2 regions of the Kitasatospora sp. NPDC043950 genome follow, and region 1 is predicted to be linked to the other one. Evidence: riboswitches for the same ligand, from Rfam matches in the RefSeq annotation. Region 1 holds a riboswitch; the other holds the start of a gene.
What was found. A riboswitch is a leader RNA that binds a small molecule or an ion and turns the genes downstream of it on or off. The one in region 1 is predicted to bind magnesium.

Region 1 (7,770 bases):
GGGTGCGGACCAGGCCTTCGGGGGAGGTCGCGCCGGTCTCCGGGCCCTGCCGGGCGGAGGTGAGCACGCTGCCCGGCGGCAGCAGCCCGGTGACCAGGGTGACCGGGTCGGTGCCGGCGGCCTTCTGCTGCTCGGCCGTGGGCGGTTGTCCGGGGCGGGGCTGGGCCGCGAAGGCGCCGTCCTCGGCGACCGGGGCCTGCTCGACGGCCCGGCCGGGGGCGAGCGAGGTGACGAGGGCGTCCGCCCCGCCCAGCACCCGTTCGACCCGTTCGGCCGGGGTGAGCTGCCCGCTGCGGTGGACGACGTCGGCGCCGGTGACGCCGAGGACGGGCAGCGCGATCATGGCGACGATCAGGGCGCTGCGGCCCTTGGCGCGCAGCGCGTCGCGGCGGGCGATGCGCAGGGCGACCTTCCAGGCGCCGAGTCTCATCGGGCCACCTCGCCGTAGCCGTCGGCCGCGTGGCCGAAGTCGCCGACCGCGTGCCCGGTGCCGGTGGCCGAGTGCCCGGCCCCGTCGGCCGCGTGGCCGTAGCCGTCGGCCGGGGCGCTGAGCGGCTCGGCGGTCAGCCGGCGCTTGCCGGTGCGCCGCCCGTGGCTCTCGGAGGCGACCGCGCCGTCCTTCAGATGGACCACCCGGTCCGCCCAACTGGCGTGCGCGGCCTCGTGGGTGACCATCATCGCGGCGGCCCCGGCGTCGCAGCGGGCGCGCAGCACGGCGAGCACGGCCTCGCCGGTGGCGGAGTCGAGGGCGCCGGTCGGTTCGTCGGCGAGGACGAGGCGGCGCTCGCCGATCAGCGCGCGGGCGATGGCGACGCGCTGCTGCTGGCCGCCGGACATGTCGTCGGGGAAGCGGTCGGCGAGTTCCCCGATGCCGAGCTCCTCCAGGGCGGCGAGCGCCTCGCGGCGGGCGGTGCGTCCGGAGACTCCGTCGAGTTCGCGGGGCAGCGAGATGTTCTCGGCGGCGGTGAGGGCGGGGATCAGGTTGTAGTCCTGGAAGACGTACCCGATGGAGCGCCGCCGAAGGTCGGCGAGCCGGCCGCGGCTGAGGCCGCCGAGGGCCACGCCCTCGACCAGGATCTCGCCCTCGCTGGGCGCGTCGAGTCCGCCGGCCAGGGTCAGCAGGGTGGACTTCCCGGAGCCGGACGGGCCCATGACGGCGACGAACTCGCCGGGGTGGACGGCCAGTTCGACGCCGCGCAGGGCGTGTACCTCGGCGGCGCCCCGGCCGTGCACCCGGGTGACGTTGGCCAGGTGCAGGACGGGTGCGGATCGGGTCGGATCGCTGTGGGACACACTTCCCCCTCGTGAGCTGTTGAGCTGCATATGTCGGTGAACTATATATGCCGGACGGGGGTGCACGTCGAGGGGTGGGTTTGGTCAAGCTTCTACAAAGCTGTCGAAGTTCGGTCGAAACGCCGCTATCCGGGTGAAGGGGAGGGTTTATGCTTGACGAGATTTGAAAGGCACCTCGTTCGGTGAGGCGTCTTCACGGACACAGGCCACTGACCCGACGACGTCGAGAGACGCCCAGGTTCAGGACAGGTCTTCCCGAGTTAAGGGTTGACCCCAAGTGGCTTCCGGCCGATCGGGCTGGACACGCCGTGGAGTGCCAAAGCTCTGACGAGTTGGGGTGTGCCGGTCCCGTGGGGCCGGTCCGCTCCTTGCCGTGTCGCGATGCGGTGCACAGACGTGCGCCCCCGACCGGGAGGAGGCGAGAGACATGGACTGCGATAGTCCGGGCCATAGTCGCCCCTGCCCCCGCATGCTCTCGATCACCTCTGGCACGCGGTAACAACCTTCCCTGCGCGCGTTCACCTGACGCTGCGTCATGCGCTCAACCGCGCCCCGACGTACGACGTCTGACGCTCCGTCATGCCCTCACGGCCGCCGCCGCTCAGCGCCGCCGTGCGGTCCGACGCCGTGCGCTCTCGCAGGGAGGATCGCTGCTGCGTGCCCCCTGTCGCCCCCTCAAGGAAGGGGGCAGGGAGGCCCTGCCATGACCAACGTGATGCTGGACCCGAAGGTCCCCACCACCACCCGCACCGCCGTGCTCGACGACGCCCACGTCGGCGACATCAAGGGTGCGCTCGGCACCATCCGGCTCGACGACACCACGCCGCGCCACGGCCTGTCCGCAAGACTCAAGACCCTGCTCGCCATCGTGGGCCCCGGCCTGATCGTGATGGTCGGCGACAACGACGCGGGCGCCTTCTCGACGTACGGGCAGGCGGGGCAGAACTACGGCACACAGCTGCTGTGGACGCTGCTGATGCTGGTCCCGGTGCTGTACGTGAACCAGGAGATGGTGCTGCGCCTGGGCGCTGTCACCGGTGTCGGCCACGCCCGGCTGATCCTGGAGCGCTTCGGGAAGTTCTGGGGCGCGTTCAGCGTCATCGACCTGTTCCTACTGAACGCGCTGACGCTGGTCACCGAGTTCATCGGTGTCACCCTGGCGGCCGGATACCTCGGGCTGCCGAAGGTCGCCTCGGTGGTGCTGGCCGCCGTGATCATCATCGCCTCGGCGTTCACCGGCTCGTTCCAGCGTTTCGAGCGCGTCGCGGTCACGCTGTGCGTGGGCTCGCTGCTGCTGGTGCCGATCTACTTCATGGTCCACCCGAAGACCTCGCAGATGGCGCACGACTTCGTGGTGCCCAGCATGCCGGGCGGCTCGGGCCAGCTGGCGGCCGTGATGCTGGTGATCGTCTCCATCGTGGGCACCACCGTCGCCCCGTGGCAGCTCTTCTTCCAGCAGTCGTACGTCATCGACAAGCGGATCACGCCGCGGTTCATGAAGTACGAGAAGGTCGACCTGTGGATCGGGATCGCCATCGTCATCATCGGCGCCGCCGCGATGATGGGCTTCACCGCCGCGGCCTTCGCCGGCACCGACGGCTTCGGCCAGTTCTCCGACGCGGCCGCCGTCGCCAAGGGCCTTGAGGACAAGGCCGGACACGTGGTGGGCGTGCTGTTCGCCATCGCGCTGCTGGACGCCTCGATCATCGGCGCCTTCGCCGTCTCCCTCTCCACCGCCTACGCGATCGGCGACGTGTTCGGCATCAGGCACTCGCTGCACCGGGGCGTCAAGGGCGCCAAGGGCTTCTACGCGATCTACGCCGGCCTGGTGGTCGTGGCGGCCGCGATCACGCTGCTGTCCACCGGCTACACCCAGGGCCTGATGACGCAGTTCGTCCAGGTGCTGGCGGGTGTGCTGCTGCCCTCGGCGACGGTGTTCCTGCTGCTGCTCTGCAACGACAAGGCCGTCCTGGGGCCGTGGGTCAACGGGCCCAAGACCAACGCCTTCACCTCCGCCGTGGTCGGGGTCCTGGTGATGCTGTCGCTGATCCTGACCGCCGCCGTGGTCTGGCCCGACATCAGCTCGCAGGCCATCCTGTGGATCATGGCCGGCTGCGGCGTGGCCGGTGTGCTGGTCGCCGGGTACTTCTTCACCTTCGGCCGCACCGCCACCAAGGAGGACCCGATCGACCGCACCGGCCGCGAGGAATGGCGGATGCCCCCGCTGGAGACCCTCGGCAAGCCGGTCATGTCCACCGCCCGCAAGGTCGGCATGGGCGCCCTGCGCGCCTACCTCCTGGTCGCGATGGTGATGGTCATCATCAAGATCGTCCAGACCGCGCTCAACCACTGAGCCGCAGACCGCAGCCCGAACGGGCGGGTGGTGGGCAGCGGCCCGCCACCCGTCCGTCCGTCTCCCAGGTCTCGCAGCCCTTCCCGCTCTCCCAGCTCTGCCAGCTCTCCCAGTGAAGGAGGTGCCGTCGTGCACACCCTGACCACCGCCGACTTCCTCGTCCGGCTCGCCACCGGGGTCGCCTGCGGCGCGCTCATCGGCGTCGAACGCCAGTGGCGGGCCAGGATGGCCGGCCTGCGCACCAACGCCCTGGTCGCCGCCGGCGCCACCCTGTTCGTGTTGTACAGCGAGGCCGTCGGCGACGCCGCCAGCCCCACCCGGGTCGCCTCCTACGTCGTCTCCGGCATCGGCTTCCTCGGCGGTGGCGTCATCCTGCGCGACGGCGCCGGCGTCCGCGGCCTCAACACCGCCGCCACGCTGTGGTGTTCGGCCGCCGTCGGGGTGCTCGCCGCCGCCGGGAAGCTCGAATTCGCCGTCCTCGGTACGCTCGGCGTCCTCGCCGTCCACCTGATCCTGCGCCCGGCCGGCCGGATGCTCGACCGCGCCCCGCAGTCCGGCAGCGACCCCGACTCCACCGTCCGCGCCACCGTCCACCTGGAATGCGAGCGCAAGGCCGAGACCCACATCCGGGCCCTGCTGCTCCAGGCCCTGTCCGCCTCCGGCCTCGCCCCTACCGGCCTGCGCGCCCGCCGTACCGACAGCGGCGACGCCACCAGCCTGCGCGCCACCGTGGCCATCACCGGGCAGGTCGCCCCGGCCCTCGAACAGGTCGTCAGCCGGCTCTCCCTCGAACCCGGCGTCCGCGACCTGCACTGGCACCTCGACGACGAACCCGACGACCCGAGCCGCCCCGCGCTCGCCTAGTAGGCGGCCCGGGGGAGGTAGAACGGAGGCACCGTCACGAGGCCGACCAGGAGGTCCCGATGTTCACCCCCGACCCCAGGCACGGGCCGCTGGTGCCGATGCTGCTGGTGCTCACCGTCGTCACCGGACTGGTGGACGCGGTCAGCTACCTCCGGCTCGGCCACGTCTTCGTCGCCAACATGACCGGCAACGTGGTCTTCCTCGGCTTCGCCCTGGCCGGTGCCGCCGGACTCTCCGCCACCGCCTCACTGAGCGCCCTCGCCGCGTTCGTACTCGGCGCCCTGGTCGGGGGCCACCTCGCCCGGCGGCTGCCCGACCACCGCGGGCGGCTGCTGACCACGGCGGTGGTCGGCCAGGTGGTGCTCGTCGCCGCGAGCATCGCCCTGGCCGCCGTGGCCGGCTACACCTCCGACCCGGCCCGCTACGGCCTCATCGGGTTGCTGGCCTTCGCGATGGGCGGCCAGAACGCGGTGGTCCGCTCCCTCAAGGTCCCCGACCTGACCACCACGGTGCTCACCATGACCATCACGGCCCTCGCCGCCGACCGCACCGGCCCCCGCCGTCTGGCCTCCGCCGTCTGGATGTTCGTCGGCGCCCTCGTCGGCGCCCTCCTCATCCGCCAGGCCGACGTTCCCGTCGCCCTGACCCTCGCCCTGACCCTCCTCGTCGCCGTCGCGGCCCTCACCCACCGGGCCGCCGGATCCCACCCCGCCCCGGCCTGGACCCACCCGCTCTGACCCGGCGCCGCGCCCCTCCGCTCGCCGGCCCCCGCTCGTCCTCAGGGGTCAGTCGTCCTGGCGGTGGCCGGCGCGGCCGCTCCAGAGGGGTTCGAGGCGGGCCCAGCCCTGGGTCCAGGCTTCGTCGGCGCGGCGGTCGAGGACGTGCAGGCGAAGGCGCAGGGCGAGGGTGAGCAGGGCCAGGAGGGCGAGAAGGGCGCCGGCGCCGGTGCAGACGGCGGAGACGGCGACGGAGGCGCGGTTGGTCGGGGGCGAGGAGAGCGCGCCGGCGGGGTCGACCCAGACGGGGACGACGGTGCCGGTGACGGCCGTGCGGGGGGCCTGGACGGTGCCGGTGTGCGGCTGCCCGTCGGGGTAGGTCCAGGCGGCCTCGGCGTCGACGCGGGTGCTGTAGCCGGCGCCGAAGCGTCCGCCGGTGCCGGAGCCGGTGCCGGTGCCGGAGCCGTGGTCGGGGAGGGTGAGCACCACGGCGTCGACCTTGTGGAGGCGCAGGCGGTCGCTGTCGGCCTGGGGTGCGGTGGCGTGGTAGGCGAGCAGGGCGCTGCCGGTGGCGAAGGCGAGGGCGAGCAGGGCCCCGAGGGTGCTCAGCAGCCAGGCGCGGGCGCGGGCCCGGTCGACGGGCCGGACCAGCGGTTCGTGCCGGGCACCGAAGGCCCGCCGCAGCCGGCGGCCGGTTCGCGGCGGGCGCGACGAGGGCCGGGCGGGGCGGGGTGTGCTGGACACGTCGACGGCTCCTCAGGGGGGTTGGGGCGGCGCGGTGGTGGGGTCGTGGGGCTTCGTCACCCAATTTCCACCCGGTGGCCGCCCGCGCACAAGAGTCGTGCGGGCTCGTACCACCGGGACCTGCGGACGGCGCCGCCGCGCGCCGGTCGCGTTCCGGGTCACGCCCGGGCGTGCGGCCGCCCGGCGCCCCTTCGCGCACCCGGGACGTTCGACCCTCGGCAGCGGCCGGGCGGGCGGGCAGGCTGGGGTCCGGCCGCATCCTTCGTGCCAGGGGACGGCTTGGCCCGGTTGACCGTGGGGGTGCCGGGCCGTGGTGCGGTGCAGGGGGTGAGCGTGGGGCTGCCTCCTGCCCGCCCGCACCCGGGTGACGGTGTCTCCGCCCGGGTTCTGGCCGCGTTCTGACCGGGTTCCGGCGAGGGACCCGAACGCGAGCGCTACGTGATCACCGACGCGGGGCGACGGAGTTCGAGACCTGGCTCCGGGGTCCGGACACGCCCGAACCCAGCCTGCGGAGCGTGCTGTTCACCAAGGTGGTGCTGGCCCTGACGCTGGGCCGCGACGCCGAGGAGTACCTGGACACCCAGTGCGCCGCGCCCACCTGCGCCGGATGCGCGAACGCACCGAACTGCGCCGCACCGGCGCCCTGGTGGACGCTCTGCCCGCCGACCACGGCCTGTTCCACCTGGATGCCGACCTGCGCTGGATCGACCTCACCGCCGCTCTCCTGGACGCGCCGGCCCGGCTCGGCCCGGTTCGGCCTGGGCGGCATGGAGCGGCATGGAGCGGCGCCGCTCCGGCGAACTGTCGGGTGGTCAGGCTCAGCGCGTGGCGCCGGCCCGGGGCCTGGCGGCCCGGCCGCAGGTGCTGTTCGCCGACGAGCCGACCGGCGCGCTCGACTCGCTGAAGCGGATCACCGGCCCCGAGGCCGCCCGCAACGGCGGGCGGCCCGTCGCCGTTCGGCGCGGGCCGCCCGGGCGGTGGGCTCTCGGCGTCCGAGTGCCGCCGGGGTACCCCGGCGGCCTCAGCGGGTGACGGGGTACCCGGTCGTTCCGGCCCGGACCACCGACGGCCGTTGCGGCAGCCAGCTGCCGAGGACCAGCGAGGACGGGTAGAACATCGGCTCCGGCAGCGCGTCCAGCGCGACCCGCTCCCAGCCACCGCAGGCGTGCGGCTCGGTGACGACCGCCTCGGCCAGGCTCGGCGGCGCCAGCACGGCGGCGGTCAGCCGGGGCCGGCCGAGCTCGTGGTCGAGCAGGAGCGCGAGCACCCGCATCTGCTCGGCGGGCAGCACGATGCCGGTCTCCTCGGCGAGTTCGCGGGCCGCGGTCTGCTCGAAGGACTCGCCGGGATCGACCTTTCCGCCGGGCAGGCTCCAGGTCGGCGGCTCGCCGGCGGTGGTGCGCCGGCCGATCAGCACCCGGCCGTCCCCGGTGGGCACGATGATTCCTGCGCCGAGCAGCGGTGCGGTGGTCAATTCGCCATCTCCTTCGCGGGGGTCCTCGCCAGGATCGGGGATTACCAGTTGGAGCGCTCGTAGTCCTTCAGGAAGCAGCCGTACAGGTCCTCGCCGAGCTCGCCGCGGACGATCGGGTCGTACACCCGGGCCGCGCCGTCGACCAGGTCGAGCGGGGCGTGGAAGCCCTCGTCGGCCAGCCGCATCTTGTCCGGGTGCGGCCGCTCGTCGGTGATCCAGCCGGTGTCGACGGCGGTCATCAGGATGCCGTCGGTCTCGAACATCTCGTGCGCGCTGGTGCGGGTGAGCATGTTGAGCGCGGCCTTGGCCATGTTGGTGTGCGGGTG
Region 2 (7,770 bases), on a different contig from region 1:
CGGCCGAGGTCGACCAGGCCCCAGAGCACGAGGCCGCCGGCGACGGCGGCGAAGGCGGTGTCCCCGGCGCGCCGCCGCCCGGGGTCGACGGCCAGCGGGCGGTCGTCGGTGCCCAGCAGGCGCCCGGCCCGGGAGAGCGCCCGCCACCCCGGGCGCAGCAGCCGGCCGAGCAGCCCGGGCCAGTGGGAGCGGCGCAGCAGGTCCAGCACGACGGAGCGCTGCACCTCGGTGGCCTCGGACTGCTCGTTCTTGAAGCGTTCGGCCCAGGCGGTGAGCGGGCGCCAGAACAGCAGGTTGACGCCGACCACCAGGACGGCCATGGTGGCGATCGCCCAGCCGACCCGGCCGAGGTCGCCGGCGGCGATGGCCGCGCCCGCGTAGGAGCCGACCCCGGGCAGCGCGTAGCGCTGGTTGTCGACGCTGATCGCCTCGGAGGCGACCAGGAAGAACCAGCCGCCGCCGAAGCTCAGCATGCCGTTCCAGACCAGGCCGATCATGCCCGAGGGCAGTTCGACCTTCCAGAACCGCATCCACCGGGTGAAGCGGAACGAGCGCGACAGCTCGTCGAGTTCGGGCGGCAGCGAGACCAGCGAGCAGTAGAAGCCGAAGGTCATGTTCCAGGCCTGGGAGGTGAAGATGGCGAACACCGCCGCGCACTCCAGGCCCAGTACGGAGCCGGGGAACAGGGCGAGGAAGCCGGTCACCGCGACGGTCAGGAAGGCGAGCACCGGCACCGACTGGAGGATGTCCAGGGCCGGGATCAGGACCCGCTCCAGCCGGCGGCTGCGGGCCGCGGCGTAGGCGTAGCCGAAGGTGAAGACCACCGACACGGCGAGCGCGGCGAACATCCGCAGCAGCGAGCGGGCCGCGTCGTACGGCAGCCGGGCCGGGTCGGTGTCGACCGCCGCGTTCCGGCCGGTGGAGAACCGGACGGTGGTGCCCTGCCCGACCCGCAGCGCGAGGTAGAGCAGCACCAGGACGGCGGCCGCGACGAGCGCGTCCACCCAGGTCATCCGGGCCAGGCGGGCGGCCGTCCGGGACGGCAGTGAGCCCCGGGCGGCGCCCGGGGCCGGCTTCGGCAGGGTCATGGGGTGCACCTCCGGCGCGCACCCGGGGCCCCGGGGTCGGGAGAGGTGCGTGCGACGTCAGCGGGATCGGGACGAACGCCGCGTCCCCCCGGGCCGTTGCGTCAGGCGCGCGGTCGGGCGTGGGGGAGGCGGCCGGTACGGCGGCGCGTACTGGGAGGGTCTTCGCCCATGGCCGCCTCCTCCGGTGGTGTCGTCTGGTGTCGTCCCGGGCCCGTCCTGCGGGCCCCGGGCAGTCTGCTCCTCGGGTACGTCCGTAGGCAAATGGATCCGGGGTTCCTCCGCGCGCCGGCTCAGGCCGCTTCGACGAACTCCAGCAGGTTGCCGACGGGGTCGGTGGTGTAGAAGCGGCGCCGGGGCGGCAGGCTGTCGTCCCACACCACGAGCGCGCCGAGCTCGGACAGCCGCGAGGCGAAGTCGTCGATCTCGGAGACCGCGATCCCGGGGTGGGCCTTGGTGCTGGGGCGGAAGCGCTCCTCGATGCCGAGGTAGAGCCGGACCCGGCCGCCGTCGGCGGCGAACCAGCAGCCGCCGCCCCCGGTCAGCGGCCGGGGCTTGGGGATCTCGGCCATCTGCAGGACGTCGCCGTAGAAGGCCCGCAGCAGGGCCTCGCTGCCGGGGGGTGCGGAGAGCTGGACGTGGTCGAGGGCCGTGATCACTGCGGCCTCCTCTCGGGAGCGGTGTGGTGCCGGGCCGCGGTGACCAGCAGCCGGGCGGTCGGGGTGGACAGGTCGAGGTGGTGGGCGATCCACTGGGGGTCGTGCCCGTGGGTGGCGAACACCCAGGCGGTGTAGAGCCGGTTCAGGCCGGGGGCGCCGGGCGACAGCAGCAGCGGTCGGACCTGCTCCATCGGGAACCCGTCCAGGGAGCGGGCGCTGAACCACTGGGTGTCGTCCTCGTCGGGGGCGGCGGGTCGGGCGGTGCCGCGCCCGCTGCGGGCGAGCAGCAGGGCGAGGAGCAGCCCGGCCGCCGAGGCGCCGATGAGCACGCCGGAGAGGAAGATCCGCAGCCGCCCCGGGGCGACGCCGACGGCGATCCCCTGGAGGGTGAGGAGGAGCAGGACGCCGCACAGCGCCGTCCCTCTGCTGGTCCAGGGGAACAGGGCGGTTCTGGTCACGACGGTGTCCTCCTTCGGTGGGGTGGCGGCCGGCGGGGTGCCGCCGGGGCGGGCGATCGGGCCTCGGTCGGTGCGATCGGTCGGCGGTCAGGCGACGCGGGTCAGGCGGGGGTCGTACTTGTAGCCGATCTGGCGAACGGTGGCGATCGCCTCCCGGTGGCCGGGGCCGAGCTTGCGGCGGATCCGGGCGATGTGGGTGGCGATGGTGCGGGTGTCGCCGGTGTCCGGCCGGCCCCAGACCGTCTCCATCAGCTGGCGGCGGGAGTGGACCCGCAGCGGGTTGTCGACCAGGTGCGCGAGCAGCTCGAACTCCAGGTAGGGGAGGGTCAGTTGCTGCCCGTCGACGGTGACGGTGCGCTGTTCGGGGTCCACCACCAGGCCGGTGTCCGGGTCGACGGCGGGCCGGGGGGCCGGGGCGGGGCGCGGACGCCGGGGCGGGGCGGCGGCGGTGTGGTCCGAGAAGATGGCTTCGAGCCTGGGGTAGCGCACGGCCATGGCGGATGCTCCTTCGGCGGGTCGGTGCGGAGTCGGTGCGGATCTGTACGAATCGGGACGGGCCGGTCAGCGGGCGGGGTGCCAGGGGTGCCAGGAGGCTTCCAGTCGGGCGGTGCTGTCCGGGGCCGTGACGGTCCGCCAGCTGGCCCGCAGCCGGGCGGGGCGGTCGGCGGAGGCGGCGGCCGGTGCCGGGGCCTGGGTCGTGACGGCGTGCAGGACGGGGCTGTCCAGCGGGCTCTCCGCCAGGCGTCGGCCCACGGCGGCGAGCGCGGCGCGCAGGCGGCCGCGGCCGGCGGACGGGAGGGAGGGGTGGAACGCGGCGACGATGGACATGGCAGGTCACCTCCGTGACGGGGCGGCGGGTGGAGGGGGTGCGCGAGGGCGCGGGTGGTGCGGTCGGCGGGGCGTCAGCCGTGCGGCCGGTGGCGGGCGGCGGCGCGGCTGAGGCGGCGCGCGGCGGCCGGCGGGAGGTCCGCGAAGTCGGCGAGCCAGTCCGGGCGGTGGCCCTGGCGGGCCAGCAGGTAGGTCAGGTGCACGCGCGGCTCGTACGCGGAGGCCCGGGTGTTGGGTGTGCCGGAGTGCGGGCAGGCGCCGGGGTCGTCGAGGCGGTAGTCCCTCTCGACGCCGTCGTGCAGGGCGAGGCGGACGCGCGGGCAGTGGTGGTGAAGGGCGGTGCGCATGGCCGTACTTCCTTCCTTCCCCGGGTGCGGGGCGGTCGAGGTTTCCGGGTCGGGGCCGGGGCGGCGGCACTGTCGGGCGCCGCCCCGGCGGCGGCTCAGTGGTTGAGCGCGGTCTGGACGATCTTGATGATGACCATCACCATCGCGACCAGGAGGTAGGCGCGCAGGGCGCCCATGCCGACCTTGCGGGCGGTGGACATGACCGGCTTGCCGAGGGTCTCCAGCGGGGGCATCCGCCACTCCTCGCGGCCGGTGCGGTCGATCGGGTCCTCCTTGGTGGCGGTGCGGCCGAAGGTGAAGAAGTACCCGGCGACCAGCACGCCCGCCACGCCGCAGCCGGCCATGATCCACAGGATGGCCTGCGAGCTGATGTCGGGCCAGACCACGGCGGCGGTCAGGATCAGCGACAGCATCACCAGGACCCCGACCACGGCGGAGGTGAAGGCGTTGGTCTTGGGCCCGTTGACCCACGGCCCCAGGACGGCCTTGTCGTTGCAGAGCAGCAGCAGGAACACCGTCGCCGAGGGCAGCAGCACACCCGCCAGCACCTGGACGAACTGCGTCATCAGGCCCTGGGTGTAGCCGGTGGACAGCAGCGTGATCGCGGCCGCCGCGACCACCAGGCCCGCGTAGATCGCGTAGAAGCCCCTGGCGCCCTTGACGCCCCGGTGCAGCGAGTGCCTGATGCCGAACACGTCGCCGATCGCGTAGGCGGTCGACAGCGACACGGCGAAGGCGCCGATGATCGAGGCGTCCAGCAGGGCGATGGCGAACAGCACGCCCACCACGTGCCCGGCCTTGTCCTCAAGGCCCTTGGCGACGGCGGCCGCGTCGGAGAACTGGCCGAAGCCGTCGGTGCCGGCGAAGGCCGCGGCGGTGAAGCCCATCATCGCGGCGGCGCCGATGATGACGATGGCGATCCCGATCCACAGGTCGACCTTCTCGTACTTCATGAACCGCGGCGTGATCCGCTTGTCGATGACGTACGACTGCTGGAAGAACAGCTGCCACGGGGCGACGGTGGTGCCCACGATGGAGACGATCACCAGCATCACGGCCGCCAGCTGGCCCGAGCCGCCCGGCATGCCGGGCACCACGAAGTCGTGCGCCATCTGCGAGGTCTTCGGGTGGACCATGAAGTAGATCGGCACCAGCAGCAGCGAGCCCACGCACAGCGTGACCGCGACGCGCTCGAAGCGCTGGAACGAGCCGGTGAACGCCGAGGCGATGATCACCACTGCCGCCAGCACCACCGCGGCCACCTTCGGCAGCCCGAGGTATCCGGCCGCCAGGGTGACGCCGATGAACTCGGTGACCAGCGTCAGCGCGTTCAGCAGGAACAGGTCGATGACGCTGAACGCGCCCCAGAACTTCCCGAAGCGCTCCAGGATCAGCCGGGCGTGGCCGACACCGGTGACAGCGCCCAGGCGCAGCACCATCTCCTGGTTCACGTACAGCACCGGGACCAGCATCAGCAGCGTCCACAGCAACTGCGTGCCGTAGTTCTGCCCCGCCTGCCCGTACGTCGAGAAGGCGCCCGCGTCGTTGTCGCCGACCATCACGATCAGGCCGGGGCCCACGATGGCGAGCAGGGTCTTGAGTCTTGCGGACAGGCCGCGGCGCGGCGTGGTGTCGTCGAGCCGGATGGTGCCGAGCGCACCCTTGATGTCGCCGACGTGGGCGTCGTCCAGTACCGCTGAACGCGGGGCGGGGACCTTGGAGTTGAGCGTGGCGTTGGTGGTCATGACGATCCTCCCGTGGGCCCCGGGGCAGGCGGGGCGATCGGGGGCGCACGGCGGCGATCCCCCTGCGGACGGGCGCGGCGCATCGCCACCCGGCGGTGCGGGCCCGTTCGGGCACGGCGAAGCCGGGTGTTGAGGTGATGTACCGTCAGAAATGTTCGCAGGGAGGGTCGTTACCGCGTGCCGGGAGTGTGCGAGGACAGGCGGGGGTAGGGGCAACTGTGGCCCGGACTACTGCAATCCATGTCTCTCGCCTCCTCCCGGTCGACGCACCCCGTGGTGCGTGTGATCGACGCGGCAAGGAGTTCGCCGGCGCGCGAAGCGACCGCCGGTTCACCCCAACTCGTCAGAGCTTTGGCACTCCACGGCGTGTCCAGCCCGGTCGGGCCGGAAGCCACTTCGGATCAACCCTTAGGTCGGGAAGATCTGTCCTAACCCTGGGCGTCTCTCGACGTCGTCGGATCAGTGGCCTGTGTCCGTGAAGAAGCCTCACCGAACGAGGTGCCTTCTTCAAACCTCCAGAAGCATAGACCGCGCGGAGGCCGATACTTGCGTACTTGGTAGAACCTTTACCTTCTGTCTCCGGTCGTCCCGGCCGAGGCGCGGCGAGGGGTGGCGGGGGGCGGCGGGGCGGATCGGGTGACGTGGGGTTTTGCCGCCGGGCCGCCACGGAACGACTTCCCACCGCATCGGCAGCAGCACCAGGTTGCGCCCGAATCCGAGGGGTGGCATGGCGTCCGCAGGCTCCCAGGGTGGTCCCCGGCAGGCGCGGGCCCTCGTGCTCGCCCGCCACGCGAAGCTGTGGCTCGTCCCGAGCATCCTGTGCGGCCTGCTGGCCGTGGTGCTCTCGCTGCTCTACATGGGCGGCATCCTCAACCCGACCGGGCACCTGCACCGGCTCCCGATCGCCCTGGTGAACGCGGATCAGGGCCCGCCGCCGCCGGGCCGGGCGGAGACCCTGGGCGCGCGGCTCAGCCGGGAGATCGTCGCCGGGACGCCCGGCAGCACCGTCGACTGGCGCCAGGTCGACCAGGCCGAGGCGATGGACCAGCTCTCCACCGGGAAGGTCTACGGCGCGCTGCTCGTCCCGCAGGCGTTCACCGCCGACGTGGCGGCACTGACCACCGGCCGGGCCACCGAACGGCCCACCCTGACGGTGCTCACCAACCCCGGCCTCGGCAGCCTCGGCTCCTCGCTGGCCTCCCAGATCACCCAGTCCGCCGCCCACCAGGCCTCGCTGGCGCTCGGCAAGGAGCTGACCGCGGCCGCGCCGCCGTCCGGTTCCGCCGGCTCCGGCTCCGGCACGGGCACCAGCGCCACCGCGCGGCTGCTGCTCGCCGACCCGCTCGCCGTCACCACCCGGGTCGGCCACCCGATCGGCGCCCACAGCGGGCTCGGCCTGAGCGCCTTCTACTACACCCTGCTGGCCGTGCTGACCGGCTTCATCGGCGGCAACATCATCCACAACGGCGTCGACACCGCGCTTGGCTACAGCGACAGCGAGCTCGGCCCCTGGCACACCCGGCGCCCGACCGTCCCGATCACCCGCACCCAGACTCTGCTGCTGAAGATGGTCATGACGGCCGGCATCATGCTGCTCACCACCACCCTGGTGATGCTCTGCTCGGTCACCGTCCTCGGCATGGACGCCCCGCACCAGGCGCTGCTCTGGGTCTTCGCCTACTGCGCCAGCCTCGCCGTCGGCCTCGGGGTCCAGGCGATCAACGCGGCGTTCGGCGGGATCGGGCAGCTGGTGTCCATGTTCGTCTTCATCGCGCTGGCGCTGCCCTCCTCGGGGGCGACCATCCCGCTCCAGGCGGTGCCCGGCTTCTACCGCTTCCTCAGCGTCTTCGAGCCGATGCGCCAGCTCAGCGACGGCATCCGGGCGATCCTGTTCTTCGACGCCCGGGCGGACGCGGGCCTGGCCCGGGGCTGGACCATGATCGCGGTCGGCGTGCTGCTCGCCCTGGCCTTCGGCTTCGGGATGACCCGGTACTACGACCGCAAGGGCCTGCACCGCTGGACGCCGCAGCCGTCGGAGTAGGCGTTCAGGAGTGGGCGTTCAGGAGTGGGCGTTCAGGAGTGGGCGCCGTCCTCGGTTCCTACGCCTTGGTGACGGTGACCTTGAGGTGCTTCATGATCGGCTGGTCGCTCTGGGTGCTGTGGTCGGCGATCGCGCACAGCACGTTCATCTCGGGCATGTAGCCCGCCGCGCAGCCGCGCGGGATGTCGTACGGGATCGCGAGGTAGCCGTTCAGGGTGCGGGTGCTGCCGTCCTTCGCGGTGCTGGTGATGTCGACCGGATCGAACTCGGCGATGCCGCGCTCGCGCATGTCGTCGGTGTTCAGGAAGACCAGCGTGCGCAGGTTCCGCACGCCCCGGTAGCGGTCGTTGTCGGAGTAGATCGTGGTGTTCCACTGGTCGTGGGAGCGCATGGTGCCCAGCGCCAGGGTGCCCGGGGCGGGGACGACGTCGGGCAGCGGGGCGGTGGAGAACTCGGCCCGCCCGGAGGGGGTGAGGAAGACCAGTTCGCGGGCCGGCTGCTTGATCCGGAACCCGAGGGGCAGCCGCACCCGGCGGTTGAAGTCCTCGAAGCCGTCCAGGGCCCGGGACATGGTGTCGCGGATGCGGTCGTAGTCCTCGATGTACCA

Region 2: another riboswitch for magnesium. It lies ahead of AC07BF_RS01630 (NRAMP family divalent metal transporter); the one in region 1 lies ahead of AC07BF_RS17365 (NRAMP family divalent metal transporter).

Annotation. Positions count from the first base shown of each region.
Region 1 is NZ_JBWKER010000023.1:61,778-69,547, forward strand. Features, by position in the region: gene AC07BF_RS17355 (FtsX-like permease family protein) at 1-430, opposite strand, end outside; gene AC07BF_RS17360 (ABC transporter ATP-binding protein) at 427-1,323, opposite strand; M-box (ykoK) riboswitch at 1,461-1,637, shown strand; gene AC07BF_RS17365 (NRAMP family divalent metal transporter) at 1,997-3,646, shown strand; gene AC07BF_RS17370 (MgtC/SapB family protein) at 3,776-4,510, shown strand; gene AC07BF_RS17375 (YoaK family protein) at 4,570-5,247, shown strand; gene AC07BF_RS17380 (Rv1733c family protein) at 5,296-5,970, opposite strand; partial or broken gene AC07BF_RS17385 (PadR family transcriptional regulator) at 6,379-6,700, shown strand; partial or broken gene AC07BF_RS17390 (ATP-binding cassette domain-containing protein) at 6,745-6,894, shown strand; gene AC07BF_RS17395 (nucleotide triphosphate diphosphatase NUDT15) at 6,992-7,444, opposite strand; gene AC07BF_RS17400 (SDR family NAD(P)-dependent oxidoreductase) at 7,486-7,770, opposite strand, start outside.
Region 2 is NZ_JBWKER010000002.1:97,671-105,440, reverse strand. Features, by position in the region: gene AC07BF_RS01660 (ABC transporter permease) at 1-1,088, opposite strand, end outside; gene AC07BF_RS01655 (VOC family protein) at 1,379-1,744, opposite strand; gene AC07BF_RS01650 (hypothetical protein) at 1,741-2,202, opposite strand; gene AC07BF_RS01645 (winged helix-turn-helix domain-containing protein) at 2,290-2,697, opposite strand; gene AC07BF_RS01640 (hypothetical protein) at 2,764-3,030, opposite strand; gene AC07BF_RS01635 (hypothetical protein) at 3,105-3,377, opposite strand; gene AC07BF_RS01630 (NRAMP family divalent metal transporter) at 3,473-5,122, opposite strand; M-box (ykoK) riboswitch at 5,450-5,627, opposite strand; gene AC07BF_RS01625 (YhgE/Pip domain-containing protein) at 5,850-7,163, shown strand; gene AC07BF_RS01620 (FdhF/YdeP family oxidoreductase) at 7,222-7,770, opposite strand, start outside.